One region of the Pseudonocardia sp. SID8383 genome, then DNA from elsewhere that is predicted to be linked to it. Evidence: riboswitches for the same ligand, from Rfam matches in the RefSeq annotation. Region 1 holds a riboswitch; the other holds the start of a gene.

Region 1 (3,849 bases):
CAGGATCGGCGGGCGCACGCACCGCGAGCCGTAGGACTGCACCCAGCCGTGCTCGGTGGTGGCGAAGCCGTCGAGGTGCTCGGCGAAGTACTGGACCATGTCGTTGCGCTCGGGCTCACCGTGCACCAGGACGTCGAGCCCGATGTCCTCCTGCAGCCGCACCACGCGGACGATCTCCTGGCGCATCCGCTCGGCGTAGGTGCCGGTGTCGATCACACCGGAGCGGTGCGCGGCCCGGTCGCGCCGGATCTGCGCGGTCTGCGGGAAAGAACCGATCGTCGTCGTGGGAACGACGGGCAGGCCGAGCGCCGCGCGCTGGACCGTCGCCCGGACGTCGCCGTGACTGCGCCGGTAGTGGTCGGGGCCGAGCGCGTCGAGCCGGGACCGCACCCGCTCGTCGCGGCGCGCGGTGGCGGCGACCCGCTCCCGGACGGCCCGTGCGGCGTCGAGCTCCGCCGCGACCGCGTCGGGTCCCTCGCGCAGGGCCCGCCCGAGCAGCACGACCTCGGTGACCTTCTGCCGGGCGAACGCCAGCATGTCGACGACGTCGCCGGGCAGAGCCGTCTCCGCGGTCAGGTCGTAGGGGACGTGCAGCAACGAGCACGACGTCGAGACCTCGACCCGCCCCGCCACGCCGACCAGCCGCTGCGCCGTCGCCAGTGCCCGGTCCAGGTCGGTGCGCCACACGTTGCGCCCGTCGACGACGCCGGCCAGCACCACCTTCCGGTCCAGCCCCGGGACCGCCGGGTCTCCCGCATCGAGGGCGTCCAGGTCGGTGGCCCCCGCGACGAGGTCGAGCGCCAGCCCCTCGACGGCCGTGGCGGCGAGCGCGGGCAGGGCGGGTCCCAGCTCCCCGAAGTACGACGCGACGAGGATCTTGGGCCGCCGGGTCGCCGAGGCGAGCCGGTCGTAGGCCCGGCGCAGCGCCGCGACCTCCTCCGGCGTCCGGTCGGCGGCGAAGGCGGGCTCGTCGAGCTGCACCCACTCCGCTCCCGCCTCGGCGAGCTCGGCGAGCAGGTCGCGGTAGACCTCGACCAGCGGTCCGAGCAGGTCCAGCGGGCGGAAGCCCGCCGGTGCGCCGCCGGCCGGCTTGGACAGCAGCAGGAAGGTCACCGGCCCGACCAGCACCGGACGGGTGGTGATCCCGCTGCGCAGGGCCTCGCAGAACTCGTCGAGGGCCTTGCGGCTGCCCGGCGCGAGCCGGGTGTCCGGGCCGACCTCGGGGACCAGGTAGTGGTAGTTCGTGTCGAACCACTTGGTCATCTCGCAGGCCGGGGCGCCGGTGCGGCCGCGGGCCATCGCGAACAGCCGCTCCAGCGGGTCGGTGACGCGGGCGAAGCGCTCCGGCACCGCCCCGACCGCCAGCGCGGTGTCTCCGACGTGGTCGTAGAACGAGAACGTGTTGCCCGGCACCGAGCCGAGCCCGGCGTCGCGCAGCCCGGTCCAGGTGTCGCGGCGCAGCCCGGCGGCGACGTCGCGTAGTGCGGACGCGTCGGTCCGCCCGGCCCAGTACGACTCGGTCGCCCGCTTGAGCTCCCGGTCCGGTCCGATCCTGGGGTACCCCAGGACGGTGCTGCCGATGGTGCTGCTGGAAGGAATGCTCACGGCCCTCTCTCCTCGCGAGTGCGGTGGAGGACCCGTCGCCGGCACGGGGCGCCTGCGACCGCCGGGCACGACGGTGCCCGGTCGTCCGCCCGGCCCTCCCGCGAGGCCACGGATCCGCGCACGCCGGACGGCGCACGCACCGGCGGCAGGTCTTCGGACTCACGGGCGCACTGCACGCTCCTACTGGCCGTCGCTTCCCGGGATCGCTCCCAGTGCTGTTGACGGCGGTCGTTCCCGTTCACCGCTGCGGGGCAGTCCCGGATTCCCACCGGGTTCCCTCTTGCCTCGTGACGCCCGTTATCGGACCGGCACGAACCGTCGGCGAGCCGACACTACCGCGGCCCCGGCCGTGCAGACTGTTGCCGAGCTGTCCCTGTTGCCATACATTGGCAGTACTGCCACGCCCTCCCCGGCGACCGGGTCGAGGGCGACCTCACCCTGCTCCCCTCCGTTCGGAGGGGGAACCTGCCCGGTCTCCCGAGGGGTAATGGCGATCACCCCTGTGCCCGCGGCCACAGGGGTCATAGCGTGCGGTCTCGACCCATCCACCTGCCTCAGAAAGGGCTGACATGCAGGTAGACGAGCTGCTCAAGCCGTTCCCCATCAAGGAGTTCCACCCGTTCCCCCGTGCGCTCATGGGTCCGGGGTCGCACGAGCTCATCGGCCCGGAGGCCCTGAAGCTGGGCTTCAAGAAGACCCTGGTCATGACGTCGGGCCTGCGGGGCACCGACATCGTCCACAAGATCGTCGAGTCGATGAAGTACCACGGCCTCGAGGTCGTGCTGTACGACAAGGTCGAGTCGAACCCCAAGGACTACAACGTCATGGACGCTGTGGGCCTCTACCAGCAGAACAACTGCGACTCGTTCGTCTCCATCGGCGGCGGCTCCTCGCACGACGCCTGCAAGGGCGCGCGCATCTCGGTCGCGCACGACGGCCGCAACGTCAACGAGTTCGAGGGCTTCAACAAGTCCGAGAACCCGGCCAACCCGCCGCACATCGCGGTCTCCACCACGGCCGGCACCGGCTCGGAGACCTCGTGGGCCTACGTCATCACCGACACCACGACCGACCCCGACAACCCGCACAAGTACGTCGCGTTCGACGACGCCTCGGTCACCACCCTGGCGATCGACGACCCGGTGCTCTACTACGACTGCCCGATCGACTACACCGCGCAGTGCGGGTTCGACGTGCTCGCGCACGCCTCGGAGCCCTACGTCTCGCGGCTGGACTTCCAGCCGTCGCTGGGCAACGCGCTGCACGCGATCAAGCTGACCTCGCAGAACCTGCGCAAGGCCGTCTGGAACGGCCAGGAGCTCTCCGGCCGCGAGGGCATGATGTACGCGCAGTACATCGCCGCCCAGGCGTTCAACTCCGGTGGCCTCGGCATCATCCACTCGATCAGCCACGCGGTGTCGGCGTTCTACGACACCCACCACGGCCTGAACAACGCCATCGCGCTGCCCCGCGTGTGGGCGTTCAACATGCCCGTCGTGTACGAGCGCTTCGCCGACATCGCCGAGGCGATGGGGGTCGACACCCGCGGCATGACCAAGCCGCAGGCCGCCGACGCCGCGCTCGCCGCCTCCATCCGGCTGCTGCGCGACGTGGGCATCCCGGAGAAGTTCGCCGACGTCAAGCAGGACACCTACTCGAAGAACCGGCTGGGCACCGGCCCGACCAAGTTCTACGAGAACGCGCCCACCATCGTCGGTGACGCGGCCGACGTCGACCGGATCACCAACCACGTCCTCGGCGACGCCTGCACCCCGGGCAACCCGAAGGAGTGCACGTTCGAGACCGTCCGCCCGGTCGTCGACCACTCCATCAACGGTGACCTGGACGACCTGCTGACCTGATCCGCAGGTCAGTACGTCCACCGTCGCACCAGCGGGCCCAGCCATCCGAGGTGATACTCGGGTGGGTGGGCCCGCTGGCTGCGGCCCCGCTCTCTCCGCACCAGAGCCGGTGCGGCCCGCGAAGGAGATATCCGCGTGTCCGAGGCTGTCGTCCCCACTGTGACCGAGGCGGCGGACGCCGTCGCCTCGACCGGTCCGTTCGAGTCCGTCGACCAGGTGATCGAGACCCTGCGGGAGCAGGGCTACATCGCCGACACCCGCCTGGCCACGACGGTGTTCCTGCTGACCCGGCTGGACAAGCCGCTGCTGCTGGAGGGGCCCGCCGGGGTCGGCAAGACCGAGCTGGCGAAGATGCTCGCCGTCGCCACCGGGCGCCGGCTGC
Region 2 (3,849 bases), on a different contig from region 1:
GATCCCGCGGCTCCACAGCGACCCGTCGAAGCTGGCGTAGCGGCCGCGCTCGACCGCCAGGTCCGACGAGGCGGTGATCGCGTGGAACGACAGCGCCTCCGCGCTGCGGTCGGCGAACTGCACCGCCGCGTCGCTGCCGGGCGCGATGCGCTGGGTGAACAGCGCGTCGGAGAAGCCCATCATGCCCAGGCCGACCGGGCGGTGACGCAGGTTGGACCGGCGGGCTTCGGGAATCGTGTAGAAGTTGATGTCCACCACGTTGTCGAGCATCCGCACCGCGGTGGTCACCGTGCGGCGCAGCTTGTCCGCGTCGAGCCCGTCCGGCGTGACGTGCGCGGCCAGGTTCACCGAGCCGAGGTTGCAGACCGCGACCTCGCCCTCGTCGCCGGCGCGGGTGTTGAGGGTGATCTCGGTGCACAGGTTCGACGAGTGCACCACGCCCGCGTGCTGCTGCGGGCTGCGCAGGTTGCACGGGTCCTTGAACGTGATCCACGGGTGCCCGGTCTCGAACAGCATGGTCAGCATCCGCCGCCACAGCTCGACCGCGCGCACCGTGCGGTGCACCCGCACCTCACCGCGCGCCGCGGCCGCCTCGTAGGCGCGGTAGCGCTCGGCGAACGCGGTGCCGTAGAGGTCGTGCAGGTCGGGGACCTCGTCCGGGGAGAACAGGGTCCACTCGCCGTCGGCCTGCACGCGGCGCAGGAACTCGTCGGGCACCCAGTTCGCGGTGTTCATGTCGTGGGTGCGGCGACGGTCGTCGCCGGTGTTCTTGCGCAGGTCGAGGAACTCCTCGATGTCGACGTGCCACGTCTCCAGGTAGGCGCACGCGGCGCCCTTGCGCTTGCCGCCCTGGTTCACCGCGACGGCGGTGTCCCCGGCGATCTTGAGGAACGGCACCACGCCCTGGGAGACGCCGTTCGTGCCCCGGATGTGCGCGCCGAGCCCCCGGACCGGGGTCCAGTCGTTGCCCAGCCCGCCGGAGTACTTCGCCAGCAGCGCGTTGTTGCGGTAGCCGCCGAAGATCGACTCCAGGTCGTCGTCGACGGTGGTGAGGAAGCACGACGACAGCTGGGGGCGGGTGGTGCCCGAGTTGAACAGCGTCGGGGTCGAGGCCATGAAGTCGAAGCGCGACAGCAGCTCGTAGAACTCGACCGCCCGCGCCTCGCGGTCGACCTCGCGGACCGCCAGCCCCATCGCGACCCGCAGGAAGAACGCCTGCGGCAGCTCGAAGCGCACGCCGCGCTCGTGCAGGAAGTAGCGGTCGTAGAGGGTCTGCAGGCCGAGGAAGCCGATCTGCAGGTCGCGCTCGGGGCGGATCGCGGCGGTGACCCGCTCCAGGTCGAAGGTCGCGAGCTCGGGGTCGACCAGGCCGATCGCGATGGCATGGCGCAGGTAGTCCTTCGTGTAGGCCGCGTACCGCCCGGCCATCGTCGCGTGGTCCGGGGTCTCCCGGGCGCCCGACAGGTGCGACACGGCCTCGGCGCGCAGCCGGTCCAGCAGCAGCCGCGAGGCCACCAGGGAGTACGCGGGCTCGCGCTCGACCAGCGTGCGCGCGGCCAGGACGAGGGCCTGGGCCAGCTCGTCGGCGGTGATGCCGTCGTAGACGGTGCGGTCCAGCTCGGCGAGCACCCTGTCCGGGGTCACGCCCTCGACGCCGGCGCAGGCCTCGTCGAGCACTGCGGCGACGCGGACCCGGTCCAGCGGGGCCCGGCTGCCGTCGGGGTGGGTGACATGCACGACCGGGGCGTCCGCGGCGGCGGTGTCCCCGCCGTCGTGCGCGCGGGCCCGGGCCTGCTGCTCGCGGTAGAGCACGTAGGAGCGGGCGACCTTGTGGTGGCCTCCGCGCATCAGGGCCAGCTCGACCTGGTCCTGGATCTGCTCGACGTGCACGGCGCGCGCCGGGTGCCGGGTCAGCGCCGCGACGACCTGGTCGGTCAGTCCGGCCACGAGGTGGTGCAGCCGCGACGACGCCGCGCCCGAGTCCCCCTCGACCGCCAGGAACGCCTTGGTCGTCGCCACCGAGATCTTCGTGGCGTCGAACCCGGTCTCGGACCCGTCGCGCCGGATGACGCGCAGGGCCGGTGGTGCTGCTGCCGGTGCAGCGGTGGAAGCCGTCACGGGCTCTCTCCTCGCGAGTCGCCGTCCCTCCGGGGCGGGCGCGGTACGAGGAGGCGGTGGGTCGGCGTGTCGTCGGCGGCCCACCGCACCCTGGCGCCGTCCCACGAGGCCCCGGAGCAGCGCGCGCCGGTCGGCACGCGCACCGGCGGCAGGTCTTCGGACTCACGGGCGCACTGCACACACCTACTGGCCGTCGCTTCCCGGGAGAGGTCTCCCAGTGCTGTTGACGGCGGTCGTTCCCGTTCACCGCTGCGGGGCAGTCCCGGATTCCCACCGGGTTCCCTCTTGCCTCACCGGCCCGTGCGGACCGGTGAACCACCAGCGCCCCGGACACTACATCTGGGGTCCGGACACGATCGACCCCCCTATCGGTTCCGGTTTCGACGACCATCGAGTCACGCACGGTGAACGTCGCCGGTCACGGGCCCGGCGGTCCCTTCCGTTCGACGGGTCCGCGCGGATACCGTCGGCCGCACTGTTGCCACCGTTGTGCAGGAGAGTGCGATGACCACCGGGACGGACCTCGACGCCGAGCACTGGCTGCGCCGGTGGGACGCCCAGCAGGAGCGCTACATCCCCGACCGGGAGGCGCTGTTCGCCCTGGCGCTCGACGTCGTCGACCGGCTCGCCGGCACCCCCGCCCGGCTGCTCGACCTCGCCTGTGGGCCCGGGTCGTTCGCGGCCCGCGCGGCGGCGCGCTGGACCGGTGCCGAGGTGGTCGGCGTCGACGTCGACCCGGTCATGCTGGAGCTGGCCCGGCGGACCACCGGCGAGCGCGTCCGCTGGGTCGACGCGGACCTCGCGCGTCCCGGGTGGACCGACGCCGTCGGCGGCGGGCCGTTCGACGCGGCCGTCTCGGCCACCGCCCTGCACTGGCTGCCCGAGCACGCGCTGCCCGGGCTCGCGCAGCGCCTCGCGTCCGTGCTGCGCCCCGGCGGGGTGTTCGTGAACGTCGACACCCTGCTCGCCGACCCCGCCCGGCCGCGCCTGGCCGAGCTGACCCGGACCCTGCGGGTCGAGCGCACCGACCGGGGACTGGCGACCGGTGAGGACTTCCGGACCTGGTGGGACGCGCTCGCCGACGAGCCCGCCCTGGCCGACGGGTTCGCCGAGCGGGAGCGCCGCTTCGCCGACCGGGTCACCGGCGGGTCGTCGCTACCGGCCTGGGAGCAGGCGCTGTCCGGCGCCGGGTTCGCCGAGGTCGGGACGCTCACCCAGACCTTCGACCGGCGGACCCTGGTCGCGATCCGCTGATCACCCGAGCCGGGCGCGCGCGAAGTTCGCCCAGGCGAACGTGTTCGGCCGGGCCGCCTCCAGTCCGGTGAGCCCGGCCGCCACGCCGACGTTCCAGTCCCGCACACCCCACACCAGGGCGCCCGACTCGGCGCGCAGCAGACCGAGGATCCGGGCGAACGCGTCGGTGCGCGCGGCGTCGTCGGTGGTGGCGACGGCGGAGTGGTAGAGGCGGTCGATCTCCGGGCTGCGGTAGCCGGTGAAGTCGTAGGTCGGGGTGCTGGTCAGCATCCGGCGTCCGATGTAGTCCGGGATCGGCAGCGAGCCGGTGCTGTTCTGGGAGAACACGCCCTGCTGCCGGATGGCCCGGAAGTAGCCCGACGACGGCAGCGGCCGTGCCGTGACCCGCAGCCCGACCTCGCCGAGCTGGCGCGCGACGAGTGCGGTGGCGGCGTCGAAGGTCGGGTCGGCGCCGCTGGTCTGCAGCTCGATCGCCGC

The links. A riboswitch is a leader RNA that binds a small molecule or an ion and turns the genes downstream of it on or off. The one in region 1 is predicted to bind cobalamin.
Region 2: another riboswitch for cobalamin. It lies ahead of GTW08_RS11170 (ribonucleoside-diphosphate reductase subunit alpha); the one in region 1 lies ahead of metE (5-methyltetrahydropteroyltriglutamate--homocysteine S-methyltransferase).

What each region holds. Positions count from the first base shown of each region.
Region 1 covers NZ_WWFY01001075.1:8,154-12,002, reverse strand. Annotated here, with positions in the region: gene metE (5-methyltetrahydropteroyltriglutamate--homocysteine S-methyltransferase) at 1-1,605, opposite strand, end outside; cobalamin riboswitch at 1,732-1,940, opposite strand; gene mdo (NDMA-dependent methanol dehydrogenase) at 2,175-3,467, shown strand; gene GTW08_RS25825 (AAA family ATPase) at 3,603-3,849, shown strand, end outside.
Region 2 covers NZ_WWFY01000457.1:678-4,526, forward strand. Annotated here, with positions in the region: partial or broken gene GTW08_RS11170 (ribonucleoside-diphosphate reductase subunit alpha) at 1-2,118, opposite strand, end outside; cobalamin riboswitch at 2,248-2,453, opposite strand; gene GTW08_RS11175 (class I SAM-dependent methyltransferase) at 2,623-3,372, shown strand; partial or broken gene GTW08_RS11180 (ABC transporter substrate-binding protein) at 3,373-3,849, opposite strand, start outside.